DNA from 4 places in the Allobosea vestrisii genome. Region 3 is predicted to be linked to each of the others. Evidence: predicted binding sites of a transcription regulator. Region 3 holds the regulator's gene; each other region holds the start of a gene.
What was found. The regulator PhoB, encoded in region 3, activates phosphate uptake and scavenging genes when phosphate is short. The targets are predictions, from matches to a motif close to TGTCATNNANCTGTCAT.

Region 1: a site for PhoB is predicted at 2,440-2,456, ahead of QO058_RS08295 (alkaline phosphatase). Genes of this name have one in related genera too.
Region 2: a site for PhoB is predicted at 2,301-2,317, ahead of QO058_RS15835 (DUF2794 domain-containing protein). Genes of this name have one in related genera too.
Region 4: a site for PhoB is predicted at 2,186-2,202, ahead of QO058_RS21170 (esterase-like activity of phytase family protein). Genes of this name have one in related genera too.

Annotation. Positions count from the first base shown of each region.
Region 1 is NZ_CP126307.1:1,668,322-1,672,506, forward strand. Features, by position in the region: gene QO058_RS08285 (ABC transporter ATP-binding protein) at 1-142, opposite strand, end outside; gene QO058_RS08290 (hypothetical protein) at 156-626, opposite strand; gene QO058_RS08295 (alkaline phosphatase) at 647-2,386, opposite strand; gene QO058_RS08300 (class I SAM-dependent methyltransferase) at 2,646-3,281, shown strand; gene QO058_RS08305 (glutathione S-transferase family protein) at 3,437-4,054, shown strand; gene cynS (cyanase) at 4,075-4,185, opposite strand, start outside.
Region 2 is NZ_CP126307.1:3,187,902-3,192,086, reverse strand. Features, by position in the region: gene QO058_RS15845 (NAD-glutamate dehydrogenase) at 1-1,305, opposite strand, end outside; gene QO058_RS15840 (peroxidase-related enzyme) at 1,483-2,076, shown strand; gene QO058_RS15835 (DUF2794 domain-containing protein) at 2,383-2,751, shown strand; gene QO058_RS15830 (Bax inhibitor-1/YccA family protein) at 2,837-3,613, opposite strand; gene QO058_RS15825 (ABC transporter permease) at 3,831-4,185, opposite strand, start outside.
Region 3 is NZ_CP126307.1:3,396,420-3,400,604, forward strand. Features, by position in the region: gene pstB (phosphate ABC transporter ATP-binding protein PstB) at 1-746, shown strand, start outside; gene phoU (phosphate signaling complex protein PhoU) at 788-1,513, shown strand; gene phoB (phosphate regulon transcriptional regulator PhoB) at 1,543-2,241, shown strand; gene QO058_RS16865 (GcrA family cell cycle regulator) at 2,320-2,871, opposite strand; gene QO058_RS16870 (aspartate aminotransferase family protein) at 3,587-4,185, shown strand, end outside.
Region 4 is NZ_CP126307.1:4,295,364-4,299,548, forward strand. Features, by position in the region: gene dnaJ (molecular chaperone DnaJ) at 1-402, shown strand, start outside; gene QO058_RS21155 (CsbD family protein) at 463-654, opposite strand; gene QO058_RS21160 (helix-turn-helix domain-containing protein) at 744-1,565, opposite strand; gene QO058_RS21165 (hypothetical protein) at 1,699-2,121, shown strand; gene QO058_RS21170 (esterase-like activity of phytase family protein) at 2,258-4,185, shown strand, end outside.

The DNA of each region.
Region 1 (4,185 bases), 1.7 Mb from region 3:
TGCCTGAGCCGGACGGACCGCGCAGCCCGATCAGCGCGCCGGGCGGCACGGCGAAGTCGGGAACGTCGAGCACGCGAAAAGGCCGCCCGTCGCCGTCGCGGTGATCGACCTGGATACCGGAAAACCGCAAGGGCCGGGCCACGCCGGGAGGCCACTCAGACACTGTGGAAACCGGCATCGACGAGCCTGATCTGGCTGACGAAGCCGGTCTCGGCATCGGTCGCCGAGCCGATCTCGAGCCGGCCGCTGACCGCGACCTTCTGGCCGGCGCTGACCATCGGCGTCGCCGCGCGCATGAACACCACGACGATGTCGACCGGCCAGTCGGCATCCGACTGGCAGAACGGACAGATCGCCAAGGGCTCGCGCGTCAATACGAAGAAATGGCTCTCCGGCTTCAGCGGCGGCGCCATGTAGCCGAGCATCCTGACCGGTTTGCCGCGTAGAAAGGTCGCCCGGTCGGAGAACTGGAAGCCGAGCACGCCGAAGGATTTGTAGAGCCCGTCGAAGGTCAATGTCTCCGCCTCCGCCGCAAATGCGCGCAGCGAGACAGGCAACGCCGCGAGCCCCGTGAGGAGCCCGCGGCGGGAGAGCGTCGGGAGCAGGTGCGGCCGATGCGAGATCATGCGTCCTACCGGATCATAGATCACTTGCCGCCGAGGGCCAGCGCTTCCGCCATCACCCGGAAGACGAAGGTGTTCGGCTTGTGGCCGCGGAAGCGCTCGGCGCCCGGGCCCATGGCAGTGAGCAGCACGTCATCGGCCGCATGGACGCCGGAGTTGGCGTCGAAGGGCAGGTTGCCCTGCTTGCGGGTGGCGAGCGGCCCGGTGCAGTCCTTCTCGTTGGCGATGTTGGTCTTGCCGTCCGGACCCTTCACGGCCGGTACGCGCTCGCCATCGAGATAGGGCCGGCCGGTGTCGCAGGTGTCGGGATAGCTGCCGAAGGCGACAGCGAGGCGGCGCGAGGTGTCGAGCTTGGTCGGGTAGCCGTCGGCATCGCGCGGGCCGTAGTTCGGCGGCAGCGACTCGTTGTAGGTGCCGAGCTTGTCGCGCAGCAGCTGGCCGGGACGATCATCGTCATAGGTGCCGATGATCGAGATCGGATGGGCATGGTCCGGCACGACGATGATCAGCGTGTCGTTGCGATCCCCGGCGAAGTCCTTGGCTGCCTTGACCGCGTTGTCGAGCATGATCGTGTCGAACACCGCGCGCTCCCAGTCGAGCGAGTGGCTGTACTTGTCGATGCGGGCCGATTCCACCATCAGGAAGAAGCCGTCCTGCGCGCCCTTCAGCATCTCGAGCGCAGCCTTGGTCTGCTCGACGACATCCGGCTGATCCGGGAACTTCGAGATCGAGCCCTTCTTGGCGAGGCGCAGGTCGAAAGCGCCGTCGATGTTGGAGGTGTTGTAGAGGCCGAGCAGCTTCTTGGAGCCGCCGGCGACAGCGGCGTTCATCTCGGTCTTGGTGGTGGCGAGCGCGTAGCCCGCTTCCTTGAACTTGGCGATGAAGTCGAGATCGTCGGTGCGCTTGGTGCCCGGGGTCGACTTCGGCAGGAAGTTCGGCGAGCCGCCGCCCATGATCACGTCGGGCTGCACGTCGAAGAACATCTTGACGATGTCGTTGAAGTCCGAGCGGCGGCGGGTGTGGGCGACCATCGCGGCCGGCGTCGCATCCTCGATCTCGGAATTGGTGACGACGCCGATCGCCATGCCGGCGCGCTTGCGCTTGATCACCTCGGAGATGGTCTCGACCTTGGGATGGTCGAGGGTCAGCGCGTTCTTGGCGCAGTAGATGCCGAGCGCATTGACGCAGGATTTGTGGCCGGTGGTGTAGGCGCTGGCGGAATTCGCGCTGTCGGTCACGATCGAGTCGGTGCCCGAGGTCGAGATCAGCGCCATGTTCGGCATGTCGTCGATGGCGAGCTCGCCGCCATACAGCCCCTGCTCCCAGCCCTTCGACAGGATGCGGGCGGCGGTGCGATGCGCGACCGAGAGGCCGTCACCGACGAAGAGGATGACGTTCTTGGCCTTGCGCGCTTCGGTCGCGTAGACGGTCCAGTTGACGGTCGCCTTCTCACTGCCCTGCGTCGCCTCGATGGCGTACTGGCCGGCCGGAAGCTGCGCGCCGCGCAGCCAGAGCGCCGAGTGCTTCTGGCCTTCCTCGTTCTGGACGAACTGGGCCTCGCGGCCGAAGGCCTCGTTCACCGGCTTGCCGTTGATTGTGACCTTAACGTCGGCGGAGGTCGGGGCGTTGGGGAACTCGACCTTGAAGTCGAAGCGCGAGCCTTCGAGAATCTCCGCACGGTTCAGCGGATAGATGGTCTGCGCCGCCGACGGCGCCACACTGGCGAGCATCGCCGCCGCCATCAGCCAAGTTCGCTTCTGCATGATACCTCTCCACCCCAGTGAAAGCCCGGTGGGCGGTCCGTTAGGCGCGCGAGATGACACTATGATTACTGTTTGGCCGAGTGTATTGTAACATTATAACAATACAGTGAGATGAAGACCTGCTGCTTGAACCTGCCGATCAGTCAGGTCATCTCTCGGCAACAAGAACTGTGTGATTTCGCAGCCTGCCTCGCAAGCCGAGGGCTTACGAACCGTACCGGCTCCGATGCTGGGCCGCCGCGCAGAATGGGGACACGGGATGAGCACAGCGAGCGATGCCAGTTTCTGGGACCGGTCGTCACAGAAATATGCCAAGTCGCCGATCTCGGACCAGGCCGGATATGAGTGCACGCTAGAACGGACCCGCGCCCTGTTGAAGCCGGACGACAGGGTGCTGGAACTCGGCTGCGGAACCGGGACGACGGCGTTGCGGCTTGCAAGCGAGGTCGAAAGCTATCTCGCGACGGATATCTCCTCAGGCATGATCGCCATCGCCGAGGAGAAGCGCACAGCCAGCCCGATTGCGGGGCTTGCCTTCCGCGCCGCGACGGCGGAAGCGCTCGCATCCGAGCCGGCCCGGTTCGATGCGGTTCTCGGGTTCAACTATCTTCATCTCGTGCGCGACCTTCCCGGCACGCTGCGCAGCATCCACACACTGCTCGCCCCGGGCGGGTTGTTCATCTCGAAGACAGCCTGTCTCGGCGACATGAACCTGCTCATCCGGCTTGCTTTACCGCTGGCGCGCGCCATTGGCAAAGCGCCCTATGTCAGCGTCTTCCGGGCGCCGGATCTGAAGCAGCTCATATCGGCTGCGGGCTTCGAGATCCTCAATACGGAGAGCCATGCGAGCCGGGGCAAGGACAGCCGTCCCTTCATCATGGCACGCAGGAATTGATCCGGGCGACCCGGACTGCGCGGAGCAATCCGCACTGACCCGCGTTTCGATCCAAGCGAGTTAGCCAGGGCTGCGTCGCTCCTGACAACTACTGACATCCAAAGCCCCTATCAGCCTCGGCCATCGTTCAGGGAAACGCCAAAAGGAACACCGCCATGCTGACCTTCTATCACGCGCCGCAATCGCGCTCGTTCTCGATCCTCTGGCTGCTCGAGGAGCTCGGCCAGCCCTATGAGATGAAGCTCGTCGATATCCGCGCCGAAGGCGGCCCGCCGGAAAGCTATCGCGCTGTCCAGCCGCACAAGAAGGTGCCGGCGATCGTGCATGACGGCACCACCGTCACCGAGCGCGCCGCGATCTGCCTCTATCTCACCGAGCAGTTCCCCAATGCCGGGCTCGCTCCCGCCATCGGCGATGCCGACCGCCCGAGCTTCCTGACCTCGCTGGTCTATACCGACGCCGTGCTCGACCCGATCATCGCGACCTCCGTCCACAAATACCAGTACGAGGCGCGCGGCTTCTCCTTCGGCTCGCATGCCGACACCGTCGCCAATCTCGCAAAGAAGCTCGGCGAGCACCCCTATGCCGCCGGCGAGCGCTTCACCGCCGCCGACACCCAGCTCGGCGCCGGCATCCATTTCGGCATGAACATCGTCGGCGTGCTGCCGCGCCTGCCGGTGTTCGAAGCCTATATGGCGCGGATGATCGAGCGCCCCGCCCTGCAGCGGACCATGCAGAAGGACGGCACGCTCGAGCCCGGCCAAGTACCCTGAGCAAGCTGCCCTGAGCCCAGTCACTCCTCCTTGAAGCCGTAGTCCGGAATGCCCTGCTCGTTGCCGTAATATTTATATGGCAGGAACTTGCCGGACATGGCGATCCTGACCCGGTCGCCCTTGGGGTTCGG
Region 2 (4,185 bases), 210 kb from region 3:
GCGCACCGTGGTGTCGTAGCGATCCTTCGGGATGAAGACGAGCGCCGAGACGAAACGGTCGAACTCGTCGGCGCGGGCGAGCGCGCGGATGCGTGGCCGCTCGGTCAATTGCATGATGTCGAGGGCGAAGCGCTCGAGCGTCTCGATGTCGATCTGGAAGAGCTCGTCGCGCGGGAAGGCGTCGAGCACGTTGTAGAGCGCGCGGCCGGAATAGCTCGACGGATCGAATCCGGTGCTTTTCAGCACGCGCGCCACCTTGAGACGCAGATAGGGAATGGAGCGGGCGGTGCCGGTATAAGCGTTCGAGGTCAGAAGGCCGACGATGCGCAGTTCGCCGTCGAGCCGGCCATCGGGGGTGAAGAGCTTGATCCCGACATAGTCGAGATGGACCCGGCGGTGGACGCGGCTCTTGACGTTGGCCTTGGTGATGATCAGCGCCTGGGGCTTGGCCAGGAAGGCGCGAATCTCCGGCGTCATCACCACAAGCTCGCGATTCTTGCGCAGCACCCGCACATCTGGGTCGCGCAGGATGCCGAGGCCGGAGGAATCGACCGGATCGGCGGCGGTGTCGCCGCCGGCGAAGCGATAGGCGCGCACGCCGAGCAAGGTGAAATTGTCGCTGGCGATCCATTCGAGGAAGTTCAGCGCCTCGGTGACCTCGTCCTCCGGCAGCGGCGGCGGATTGGCGCGGTAGGACTGGATCACCTCGGTGATGCGGCCGCGCATCGCGGCCCAGTCGTCGACGGCGAGCCCGACATCGACATAGACGCGCGCAAGCCCGGTGGCGAGCCGCTCGCGCGCCTCGGCCGTGTCGATCCGGTCGAGATGAATATGGATCAGGCTCTCGCGGCGCGTGCCCTCGACGGCGCGGCCCGAGGCCTCGCCGGCGAGCGACTGGAAGGTGCCGTCGTCCTTGCGCACCACGGCGAGGATGGGATGGGCGACGAGACGTGGCTCGTAGCCCTGCTCGGCCAGTTCGGCGAGGGTGGAATCGAGCAGGAACGGCTTGTTGTCGTTGACGACCTCGAGGATCGTGATCTGGCGCTCGCGCCCATCCTCCTTCACCGCCTCGTCGCGGAAACGCAGATTGGGCTCGCCCGGCTTGCGTCGGGAGCTCAGATGGGCGTAGGCGGCGTCGGCGGCGCGGGCGAGCAGGTCCGGCGGCAGAGCGACGAGATCCTCGGCGACGGTTCGGCCATAGAGCAGCTTGGGGAATTCCGCTGGCATCGCCGAGCCGAGCTCGCGAGCGGCGGACTCGATTGCGATCACGGCTGCAGCCGTGGCATTCGCTTCCCGCTTGGCCATAGTCGTCTTCCCCCTGCTATTTTGCCGCAGCGATGACATAGCTCACCGGCGGCCGCAACTTTCGTCGTATCGCGACGGCCAGATTGCACCAATATGACGCAGCCGCGGCAGCACAGGCCGATCTGCGCCGATAGCAGCGCGAGGAGTGCAGAGATGACGAAGAAGCATGACAAAGCGATGGTGGGCGAAGTTCCTGCGAAGCAGGACGCGCCGCCGGCCGTGATGGCGCTCGCGCTGCCGCAGGCCGAGCTGTCGCAGGAGATGCAGGCCTATTTCGCCAAATGCGAGGAGAAGCTCGGCTATGTCCCGAACGTTCTGCTGGCCTATGCGCATGATGACGCCAAGCTCCAGGCCTTCGCCACCTTCTACAATGACCTGATGCTGGCGCCGTCCGGCCTGTCGAAGCTCGAACGCGAGATGATCGCGGTCGCGGTCTCCAGCGTGAACCGCTGCTATTACTGCCTCACGGCGCATGGCCAGGCGGTGCGGCAGCTCTCCGGTGATTCGGTCCTCGGCGAGATGATGGTGATGAACTATCGCGCAGCGCAGCTTTCGCCGCGCCATCGCGCCATGCTCGATTTCTCGGTGAAGCTGACCGAGACACCGCACGAGATCGAGGAGGAAGACCGGGAAGCCCTGCGCAAGGCCGGCTTCGGCGAGCGCGACATCTGGGATATTGGGGCGGTCGCCGCCTTCTTCAACATGTCGAACCGGATCGCCTCGGCGGTCGATATGCGACCCAATCCCGAATATCACAGCGCGTCTCGATAAGCGGCGACCAAAAGAAAAACGGCCGGCGGAAGCCGCCAGCCGTGAGTTGGCCTAGACCAAGTGGCCCGACCCGCCGCAGCGCCGGAGGGGCTGGGGGGCTGACGTGTCCAGAGCCGGACAGGTCGGGCCGTCTAGGCAACGAATCGGAGTTGAATGCCGCAACGGGGCGCTCGCTTGGCGCAAGCGCGGCGAAATCATGGCAATTGCGATGAAGGTGTAGGCGCGGTCATCAAGCTGTCTTGCCAGCGCTGGGGGGCAGGCGCATCATCCCTTGCTGGACAACGGCAGGTATGAAGAGGAGGAGCGATGAGCGAAAGCGAAACTCCGCCAGCGCAGCGAGCGGGTGCGGTCGTCGCCTTTCCGGCCGCTGCCGCGCCCTGTTCCGTCACCTTCGACCGCCGTGAGCTAAACGAACTGCTCAACCTTTATGGCCGGATGGTCGCGGCCGGCGAGTGGCGCGACTACGCCATCGATTTCCTGCGCAACAAGGCGCAGTTCTCGGTTTTTCGCCGCGCAGCCGAGGTGCCGCTCTACCGGATCGTCAAGGACCCGTCGCTGGCGAGGCGACAGGGTACCTATTCGGTGGTGACCGCGACCGGGCTGATCCTGAAGCGCGGAGCTGAGCTCGGCCGGGTGCTCAAGGTGCTCGACAAGCGTTTGAGCGTGGTGAGCTGATCTCGCGCTTTCCCACGACGAGGTAAGCGCAAAAAAAAGCCCCGGCCTTGCGGCCGGGGCTTCGGGTTTTCAGGCTTCCGCCCTATCACTCCTGCTTGGAGCCGAAGAGCGAGAGCAGCATCTGGAACATGTTGACGAAGTTCAGGTAGAGCGACAGGGCGCCGTTCACCGAGAGCTTCGCGGCCGACTCGGAGTCCATGTCCGAGTACAGATACATTTCCTTCAGGCGCTGCGTATCCCAGGCGGTCAGGCCAGCGAAGACCAGCACGCCGATCACCGAGATGGCGAAGGACAGAGCGCTCGAGGCCAGGAAGATGTTGACGACCGAGGCGATCACGAGGCCAATCAGGCCCATGATCAGGAAAGAGCCGATGCCCGACAGCGACTTCTTCGTGGTGTAGCCGAACAGGCTGAGGCCAGCGAAGGAGGCCGCCGTGATGAAGAACACCTTGGCGATCGATTCACCGGTGAAGACGACGAAGATCGAGGACAGCGAGACGCCCATCACCGCCGCGAAGGCGAAGAACATGGCGCGGGCCGTCGACGAGCTCATGCTCTCGGCCTTGAACGAGAAGAAGAAGATGAAGGCCAGCGGAGCCAGCATCACCACCCACTTCAGTGGGCTAAGGTAGAGCGCCTGGCCAAGCGGCGTCAGCGCGGTGACCTTGCCCGAGGGCGAGTAGCCGGCAATCGCCAGCATCGAGATGCCGATCGCCATCAGGCCGGTGATGGCCAGGCCGATCGTCATGTTGTTGTAGACGCCGAGCATGAACGAGCGCAGGCCCTGGTCCAGCTCAGCAGCGCTGGTCTGCTGTGCGCGGCCGGCACCCCAGACTTGAGCGTTGCGGTCGAAATCGCTCATGGAGAGAATTCCCCTTGAAACCTTGCCGGGCGGACATCGCCCTTGCGACGCCCACCGTCGCGCACCATCGTGGCGACAGTGCGAAATATGAGGGGGAACGAGCGGTCTTACAAGGGGCCAGCATGGTTAGCGGCGTCACCGGCATAGAAATTCGCTTGCCGAGCCATGCAACATTACCGTCAGTTCATGTTTATGCCTGACAGCGGTGAGTCAGAACTCATAAATTCCTCAGATGAGAAGCCGGCGCTTTCGATAGTATCTGCAGGGTTCCGACCAATCCGAACACGACGGTGACCACGACGGCCGCAGTCGCGGCGATAATAGCGCCCGTTGGATCGGGAACGAAATCTATCTTCATCACTTGCGTGACGACGCCCCAGCCGGCTGCGGCACCTGCCAGGAGCCCGAACAGGGCTGAAACGACGCCGATGCCTGCGTATTCGAGGACGTACGACGAAAGTATGAAGCGGCGAGTGGCGCCCAGCGTCTTCAGGATCATCGCGTCATAGAGCCGCGCCCTCTGCCCGGCGGCCAGCGCGCCAGCGAGAACCAGCAGGCTGGCGCTGATGGCG
Region 3 (4,185 bases):
GCATTGCCGTGAAGAACCTCGATTTCTATTACGGCGAGCACAAGGCGCTGAAGAACGTCAATCTCGACTTCCGCGACCGCCATGTCACCGCGCTGATCGGCCCGTCCGGCTGCGGTAAGTCGACCTTGCTGCGCATCTTCAACCGCATCTACTCGCTCTATCCCGAGCAGAAGGCGACCGGCGAAATCCTGCTCGACGGCCGCAACATCATCTCCAACAACGTCGACGTGAACGAATTGCGCTCGCGCATCGGCATGGTCTTCCAGAAGCCGACGCCGTTCCCGATGTCGATCTACGACAACGTCGCCTTCGGCATCCGCCTCTACGAGAAGCCGCCGAAGTCAGAACTCGACGATCGCGTCGAGGGCGCGCTGCGCCGCGCCGCGCTCTGGGACGAGGTCAAGGACAAGCTGAAGAGCTCCGGCATGGGCCTGTCCGGCGGCCAGCAGCAGCGCCTGTGCATCGCCCGTACCATCGCGCAGAAGCCCGAGGTCATCCTGTTCGACGAGCCCACCTCGGCGCTGGACCCGATCTCGACCGGCAAGATCGAGGACCTGCTCGAGCAGCTCAAGACCGACTTCACCATCGTCATCGTCACGCACAACATGCAGCAGGCGGCGCGCATCTCGCAGTATACCGCCTTCATGTATCTCGGTGAAGTCATCGAGTTCGCCGCCACCAACACGATCTTCATGAACCCGCACAAGAAGCAGACGCAGGACTACGTCACCGGCCGCTTCGGTTGACACCCGCAAGTCCGCTCGCCTCCGTCACAGGATACGCCCCGATGTCCGACCATATCGTCCGCTCCTACGACGCCGATCTCGAGGGCCTGCGCCGCAGCCTCGCCGAGATGGGCGGCATGTCCGAGCGCATGCTCGGCGACTCGACCGTGGCGCTGGTGCGCCGCGACACTGCGCTCGCCCAGAAGATCATCAGTGCCGACCAGCGCCTCGACAATCTCCAGCGCGATGTCGAGGAGAAGGCGGTGCTGACCATCGCCCGGCGCCAGCCGCTCGCCAACGACCTGCGCGAGCTGATCTCGGCGATCCGCATCGCGGCCGATATCGAGCGCGTCGGCGACCTCGCCAAGAACATCGCCAAGCGCGCCGTCGCGATCTCCGGCCAGTTCTCGCCGCCGCATCGCGCCGTCGTCGGCCTCGAGCATATGAGCCGCCTGGTCCAGGCCCAGCTCAAGGACGTGCTCGACGCCTATGCGGCGAGCAACGAGCAGAAGGCGATGGATGTCTGGCGCCGCGACGACGAGATCGACGCGCTCTACACCTCGCTGTTCCGCGAGCTCCTGACCTACATGATGGAGGACCCGCGCAACATCACCTTCTGCACGCATCTCCTGTTCTGCGCCAAGAACGTCGAGCGCATCGGCGATCACACCACCAACATCGCCGAGACCATCCATTACCTCGTCACCGGTCAGTCGATCGACGAGACCCGGCCGAAGCTCGATACCACCAACATCCTCGTCGACCTGCCCGCCTCGGCCAATGGCTGAGCGGGCGCGCGCCTGAACGGACGCTAGACATGCCCGCACGCATCCTGATCGTCGAGGACGAGGAGCCGCTGACCCTGCTCCTGCGCTACAATCTCGAGGCCGAAGGCTTCGAGGTCGACAGCGTGGCGCGCGGCGACGACGCCGAATTGCATCTGCGCGATCACACGCCGGATCTGGTGCTGCTCGACTGGATGCTGCCCGGCCTCTCCGGCATCGAGCTCTGCCGGCGCCTGCGCACGCGGCGCGACACCGAGCGCGTGCCGATCATCATGCTGACCGCCCGCGGCGAGGAGACCGAGCGCGTGCGCGGCCTCGCCACCGGCGCCGACGATTATGTCGTGAAGCCGTTCTCGCTGCCGGAGCTGATCGCCCGCATCCAGGCGCTGCTGCGCCGCGCCAAACCCGGCCATGTCGCCGGGCTGCTTGCCGCCGGCGATCTCGAGCTCGACCGCACGACACGGCGCGTCCGCCGGGCCGGCGCCGAATTGCATCTCGGGCCGACCGAGTTCCGCCTGCTCGAATTCCTGATGCAGGCGCCGGGCCGGGTCTATTCCCGGGCTCAGCTGCTCGATGCTGTCTGGGGCCGCGATGTCTACATCGATGAGCGCACCGTCGACGTCCATGTCGGGCGCCTGCGCAAGGCGATCACGCCGGCCAATGCCAAGGACCCGTTGCGCACCGTGCGCGGCGCCGGTTACGCCTTTGACGAAACATTCGCGCGCAGCTGACGCTGCTTCTGCGAGGCGAGCGCTCATGAAAAAAGCCGGCCTCGCGGCCGGCTTTTCTGTTCGAGTGCTTCGCTGTCGTCAGGCGCGAATGATCTTGCGGTCGCGGCGGCGGTCAGCGGCCGGCTGGTAGGCGATGCGGGCATGGTAGGCGCAATAGGGCATTCCGGTCGCCGAACGTCCGCCGCAGAAGCGGAACTCCGGCGTGGTCGGGTCGCCCATCGGCCAGCGGCACATATATTCGCGCAGCTCCATGATCGTGACCCGCTCGGAGAACGGCACGACCACGTCCTCGGACGGAGCCGGCTCGCGCGCGACCTGCGCTTCGGCTTCGATCTCCGGAGCGAACTGCGGGGCAAGTGCGGTATTGCCGCGGGTCAGGCCGGCGCCGCCGCTGCTGTGGTGGCCAGCGGGATGGCTTGGCGGGCGGGCTATCGGTTTGCGCGGGCGCGGCGTTGCCGAGCCCGGGCTCTTGGCGCGGCCCGACAGCCCAAGGCGATGCACCTTGCCGATGACGGCGTTGCGCGTGACGCTGCCGAGCTCCGCCGCGATCTGGCTTGCGCTCAGGCCGTCGTTCCAGAGCTTCTTGAGCAGCTCGACGCGTTCCTCGGTCCAGGCTCCGGCTTCGGTCATGGAGTTGCACCTGTCTTCGTCATGTCCCGCCGGCTGGCCGGCGAGGCATAGGGAAAGATCATGGCGGAATCCGATACCGGCAGCCTCCGTTGCTGAACGGAAGCCGTTACGCCCGGGACTGACGATACTGGAGACGCCGCACGAGATGTCGTATCTGACGAAGAGGACCATACAATATGGCCTGACTCGGCCACAAGAGTCGCCGAATCGTAATCCGGCTTTTCCCCAGCCAATCACTGCAGACGGCGAGACGGTGAGTCTAATCGGCAACGCTGCCGTGAGGTCGGGGCAATTGCAGATGAAGCTTGAGCCCTCATCCTGAGGAGCAAGCGCAGCTTGCGTCTCGAAGGATGTTCCAGCCGGTTCGGGAGCCTCCTGAAGCACCCTTCGAGACGCCGCTATGCGGCTCCTCAGGATGAGGGCTGAGTTCAGGCCCGGTCGCCTGCCGCGAGGTCAGCTGCGATTGACAGGGCAGGGACGGTTTTGCATAGTCGCATCACGCAGCCGCCCCTATCGGGCGGCGCTTATGTTTTTGAGCGATCGGGACTTTCCATCAATGCGGCTTGACGCGCGACGAGACGGCGGGAACGGCCAGCGACGATAATGTCGCCGGCGGGTCGTATCATGCCGGCATCATGCCGCGAGCGCTCCGCATCTCCGTTCCCGACTTGAGGTTCCGCGCTTCCTCCCTGTTTCGCCGCAAGGATTTCGCTCCATGAGCACCACTCCCGTTTCCGCCGCTTCCTCTGTTCTCCTGCCGACCTATGCCCGCGCCCCGATCGCTCTCGAGCGTGGTGAAGGTGCTTGGGCGATCACCGCCGATGGCCAGCGTTATCTCGATTTCGGCGCCGGCATCGCCGTCAATTCGCTCGGCCACGCCCATCCGCATCTGGTCGAGGCGTTGACCCAGCAGGCGCAGCGCATCTGGCACACCTCGAACCTCTACACGATGCCCGAGGGCGAGAAGTTGGCGCGCCGGCTCTGCGAGGCGACCTTCGCCGAACGCGTCTTCTTCACCAATTCGGGCGCCGAGGCGAACGAGTGCGCGATCAAGATGGCGCGCAAGTACCACGCCGCGAAAGGCCATCCCGAGCGCTATCGGATCGTCACCTTCGAGGGCGCCTTCCATGGTCGCACGCTTGCGACCATCGCCGCCGGCGGCCAGCAGAAATACATCGACGGCTTTGGTCCGAAGGTCGACGGCTTCGACCAGGTGCCCTTCGACGACGAGACCGCGCTGAAGGCGGCGATCGGGCCCGAGACGGCTGCGCTTATGATCGAGCCGATCCAGGGCGAGGGCGGCCTGCGCTCGGT
Region 4 (4,185 bases), 900 kb from region 3:
GATCTCTACATCTTCCTCTCGATCAAGCCACACGCGATCTTCCAGCGCGACGGCGCCGACCTGTTCTGCCGGGTGCCTATCGGGCTGACCTCGGCGGCGCTGGGCGGCGAGATCGAGGTGCCGACACTGAACGGTGAAAAGGCCCGGGTGAAAATCCCCGAAGGCACCCAGACGGGCAAGCAATTCCGGCTCAAGGCCAAGGGCATGAGCGTGCTGCGCTCGCGCGAGATGGGCGATCTCTACATCCAGGTCCTGGTCGAGACGCCGCAGAAGCTCACTGCCCGGCAGCGTGAGTTGCTGATGGAGTTCGAGCGTGAGAGCTCCGGCGCCACCCATCCGGAGACCGCCGGCTTCTTCGGTCGGGTCAAGGATTTCCTCGGCGGCCTTGGCGGCGCGGCCTGAGATCAAAAAGACGGGCGCCTTGCGGCGCCCGCCTTTCTTTGATCGGAGGCAATCTTGCGGTCAGGCCTTGTCGATCACCTTCTTGACGGCGTCCTTGGTCTTGCCGACCGCCTGCTGGGCTTCGCCCTTGCGCTCCTGCGCGATGCCCTCGGCCTGCAGCCCGGGCTTGTCCAGCGCCTTGCCGGCGGCCTGTTTGACGTTGCCAGCGGCTTCGTTGGCCATGCCCTTGATCTTGTCGGTCGTGCTGCCCATGGGACGCTTTCCTTCTCGATTGATGCGTAATCGACGCTTTGGCGCCGGTCCGCAGGGAGAACGTCACGGCTGAGCTTTGGTTCCGCCTCTCAGGCGGATGCGTTGGCCTCCGCGATCGCCCGCAGTGCCAGGCCCGTCGCTTCGTCGGCGGGGAAGAATGTCTCCAGCGCCAGCTCGGACAGCGTGACATCGACCGGCGTTCCGAACACCGTCGTGGTCGAGATCAGCGACAGCACACTCTCGCCCAGCCGCAATTGCAGCGGCACGACGATCGGCGGCTCCGCCTCTTCGTGTGATCGGCCCTTCGCGGTCGGAACAGCCGGGACAGGATAGCTCAGCAATTCGGTCAACAGCTCCGCCAGCAGCGGGTCGGCCGTGGCGCGAATCTGCTGGCGCAGCCGGGCGATCAGATGGCCGCGCCATTCGGCGAGGTTGACGATCGCCGGGGCGAGTCCGCGCGGATGCAGGCTGAGCCTGAGCACGTTGACCGGCGGGCGCAGCAAATCGGCGTCCTCGACCAGCGTCAGCAGCGGCGGGATCATCGCGTTCGCCGCGAGCAGGGTCCAATGCCTGTCGATCGCGACGGCCGGGTAGGGCTCGTGCCCCTTGAGCAGCATGTCGATCGCGCTGCGCGCCGCCTGCAGGCTCGGATCCTCCAATGAGCGTTCGAGATAGACCGGGGCATAGCCGGCCGAGAGCAGGAGCGCGTTGCGCTCGCGCAAGGGCACGCCGAGATGCTCGGCGAGGAGCAGGACCATGTCCCGGCTCGGCGCCGAGCGGCCGCTTTCGATGAAGCTGAGATGTTTCTGCGAGATCTCGGCCTCGAGGGCGAGATCGAGCTGGCTGAGACGGCGCAGTTGGCGCCAGTCGCGGATGAGATGCCCGATCACGGGCTGCTGATGCTTGTTCATAGGAGGCAAGCTAGCCGCAGCCGCGCCGCCATCCAATTACCTCTGGCTTAATCGACTGGCCGCCGGGCTTTCGTCAGCATGGCCTCCATCAGCAACCGCCCCGGCTGAGACGGGGCCGAACCGGAGAACGACCATGGCCTTCATTCAGTCCTCGCGTTTCCTGCGCAATGCTCTCGCCCTCGATGCCGCCGCCTGCGCCGCGACCGGCCTGCTGCTCAGCTTCGGCGCAGGCTCGCTCTCCGGCCTGCTCGGCTTCCCGGTGGAGTTCCTGCGCGGTGCCGGCCTCGTGCTCCTGCCTTGCGCCGCCGCGCTAGCCTTCCTTGCCAGCCGGGTACGGCTGCCGCGGCTCGCGGTCTATGCCGTGATCGGCGTCAACATCCTCTGGGTTGCCGACAGTGTGCTGATCCTGGTCGCCGGCTGGTTCGCGCCGACCACGCTCGGCATCGCCTTCGTCCTGGCCCAGGCCGCGGCGGTGGCCGTCGTCACCGAGCTCGAGGTGATCGGCCTGAAGAAGTCGGTCACCGAGGCCACCGGAGCCGAAGCTGCGCTGCACTGACTGCTCGTGCCCCATGTCACGCCGCTGCGGCTCCCGCCGCGGCGGCGTTTGCTTTGCGACGGCTTGTCACGAAACTGTCGCCTGTGCTCACTAGCCGGAAGGCCTGCCTCCTCACCCCGCGGAACAGGACCGTCCCATGCGCAAATCCCTCGTCCTTGCGGCTCTCGCGACGCTCCTCGCCGGCGGCACTGCACTCGCCGAGCCGACTTTCAACCGCATCGCCACCTTCCAGGTGCCGCTGAACCTGCCGGCCGACCGCGACGCGAAAAAGAAGACGGTCGCGGAGATCATCACCGCCAACGAGGCCGGAACGCTGCTCGCCTATACCGACGCCGAGCAGAAGGCGATCGGCCTCATCGACATCACCACGGCGAGCGCTCCCAAGCCCGCCGGCTTCATCCCGGTCGGTGGCGAGCCGACCTCGGTCGTCATCCTCGGCGAGCGCGCCTTTGCCGTCGTCGTCAGCTCCGGCGACAACTTCAAGGAGCCGGCCGGCCATCTCGCCACCATCGACCTGAAGACAAAGCAGGTTTCGGCGAAGTGCGAGCTCGGCGGCCAGCCGGATTCGATTACGCTGACCAAGGACAAGGGCAAGCTCGCCATCGCCATCGAGAACGAGCGCGACGAGAAGCTCAACAAGGGTGACCTGCCGCAGCTCCCCGCCGGCAATCTCACGCTGGTTGGCATCAAGGGCGGCGAGGCCGATTGCGCCTCGAAACAGATCATCGACCTCACCGGCATCGCCGCTGTCGAGCCGAGCGATCCGGAGCCGGAATTCGTCGACGTCAATCAGGACGGCCTCGCCGTGGTGACGCTGCAGGAGAACAACCACCTCGCCGTGGTCGACACCAGGACCGGCAAGCTCGTCGCGCATTTCCCGGCTGGCACCGTCGATCTCACGAACATCGACAAGACCCGCGACGGCCAGATCAAGCCGGTCGAGGAGCTGAAGGGCGTGCGCCGCGAGCCCGATGCCGTGCGCTGGCTCGACAATGACCGCTTCGTCACCGCCAATGAGGGTGACTGGAAGGGCGGCTCGCGCGGGTTCACCATCTTCCGCAAGGACGGCACGGTCGAGTTCGACGCCGGCAATATGGTCGACCACATCGCCATCCGCCTCGGCCACTATCCGGAGCGCCGCTCGGCCGCCAAGGGCAGCGAGCCGGAGGGCATCGAGGTCGGCACCTATGGTGGCGAGCGCCTGTTCTTCGTCGGGCTGGAGCGCGCCTCGCTCGTCCTCGTCTTCAAGGATGAGGGGCCTAGCAAGGCTCCGCGCTATCTGCAGGCGCTGCCGGCGGGCATCGCGCCAGAGGGCCTGCTCGCCATTCCCCAGCGCAACCTCTTCGTCTCCGCCTCCGAGGCCGATCTCGGCGACAAGGGCGGGCCGCGTTCGGCCGTGACGATCTACGAGCGTAGTGAGGCCCCCATCACCTATCCGACCATCGTCTCGGCCGATGTCGATGGCGCGCCGCTTGGCTGGGGCGCGCTCTCCGGTCTTGCCGCGCATCCCGAGCTGCCGGGCCGGCTCTTCAGCGTCACCGACAGCGCCTATACGCCGTCGCGCATTCTTGAGATCGACGCGACGCAGAAGCCGGCGACTATCACCGGCGCGCTCACCGTGACCAAGGACGGCAAGCCCGCTTCCTACGATCTCGAAGCGATTGCGACCCGCGCGGGTGGCGGCTTCTGGCTCGCGTCGGAGGGCGCGCCGGAGCATAAGGAGAAGCCGACGCAGAACCTGCTGCTGCGCGTTTCGGCCAAGGGCGAGGTCGAGGAAGAGATCGCGCTTCCCGAGGAGTTCGCCGCCAAGGCGATCAGCCAGGGCTATGAGGGCGTCGCCGTCACTGGCTCCGGCCAGGACGAGACGGTCTGGATCGCAGTCCAGCGCGAGTGGAAGGACGATCCCAAGGGCAAGGTCAAGATCTTGACCTACAAGCCCTCTACCAAAAGCTGGGGCATCCTCCATTACCCGCTGACGGCTCCTGCTGCCGGCGCCTGGATGGGCCTGTCGGAGCTGACCTATCTCGGCGACGAGACGTTCGCGGTGATCGAACGCGACAACCT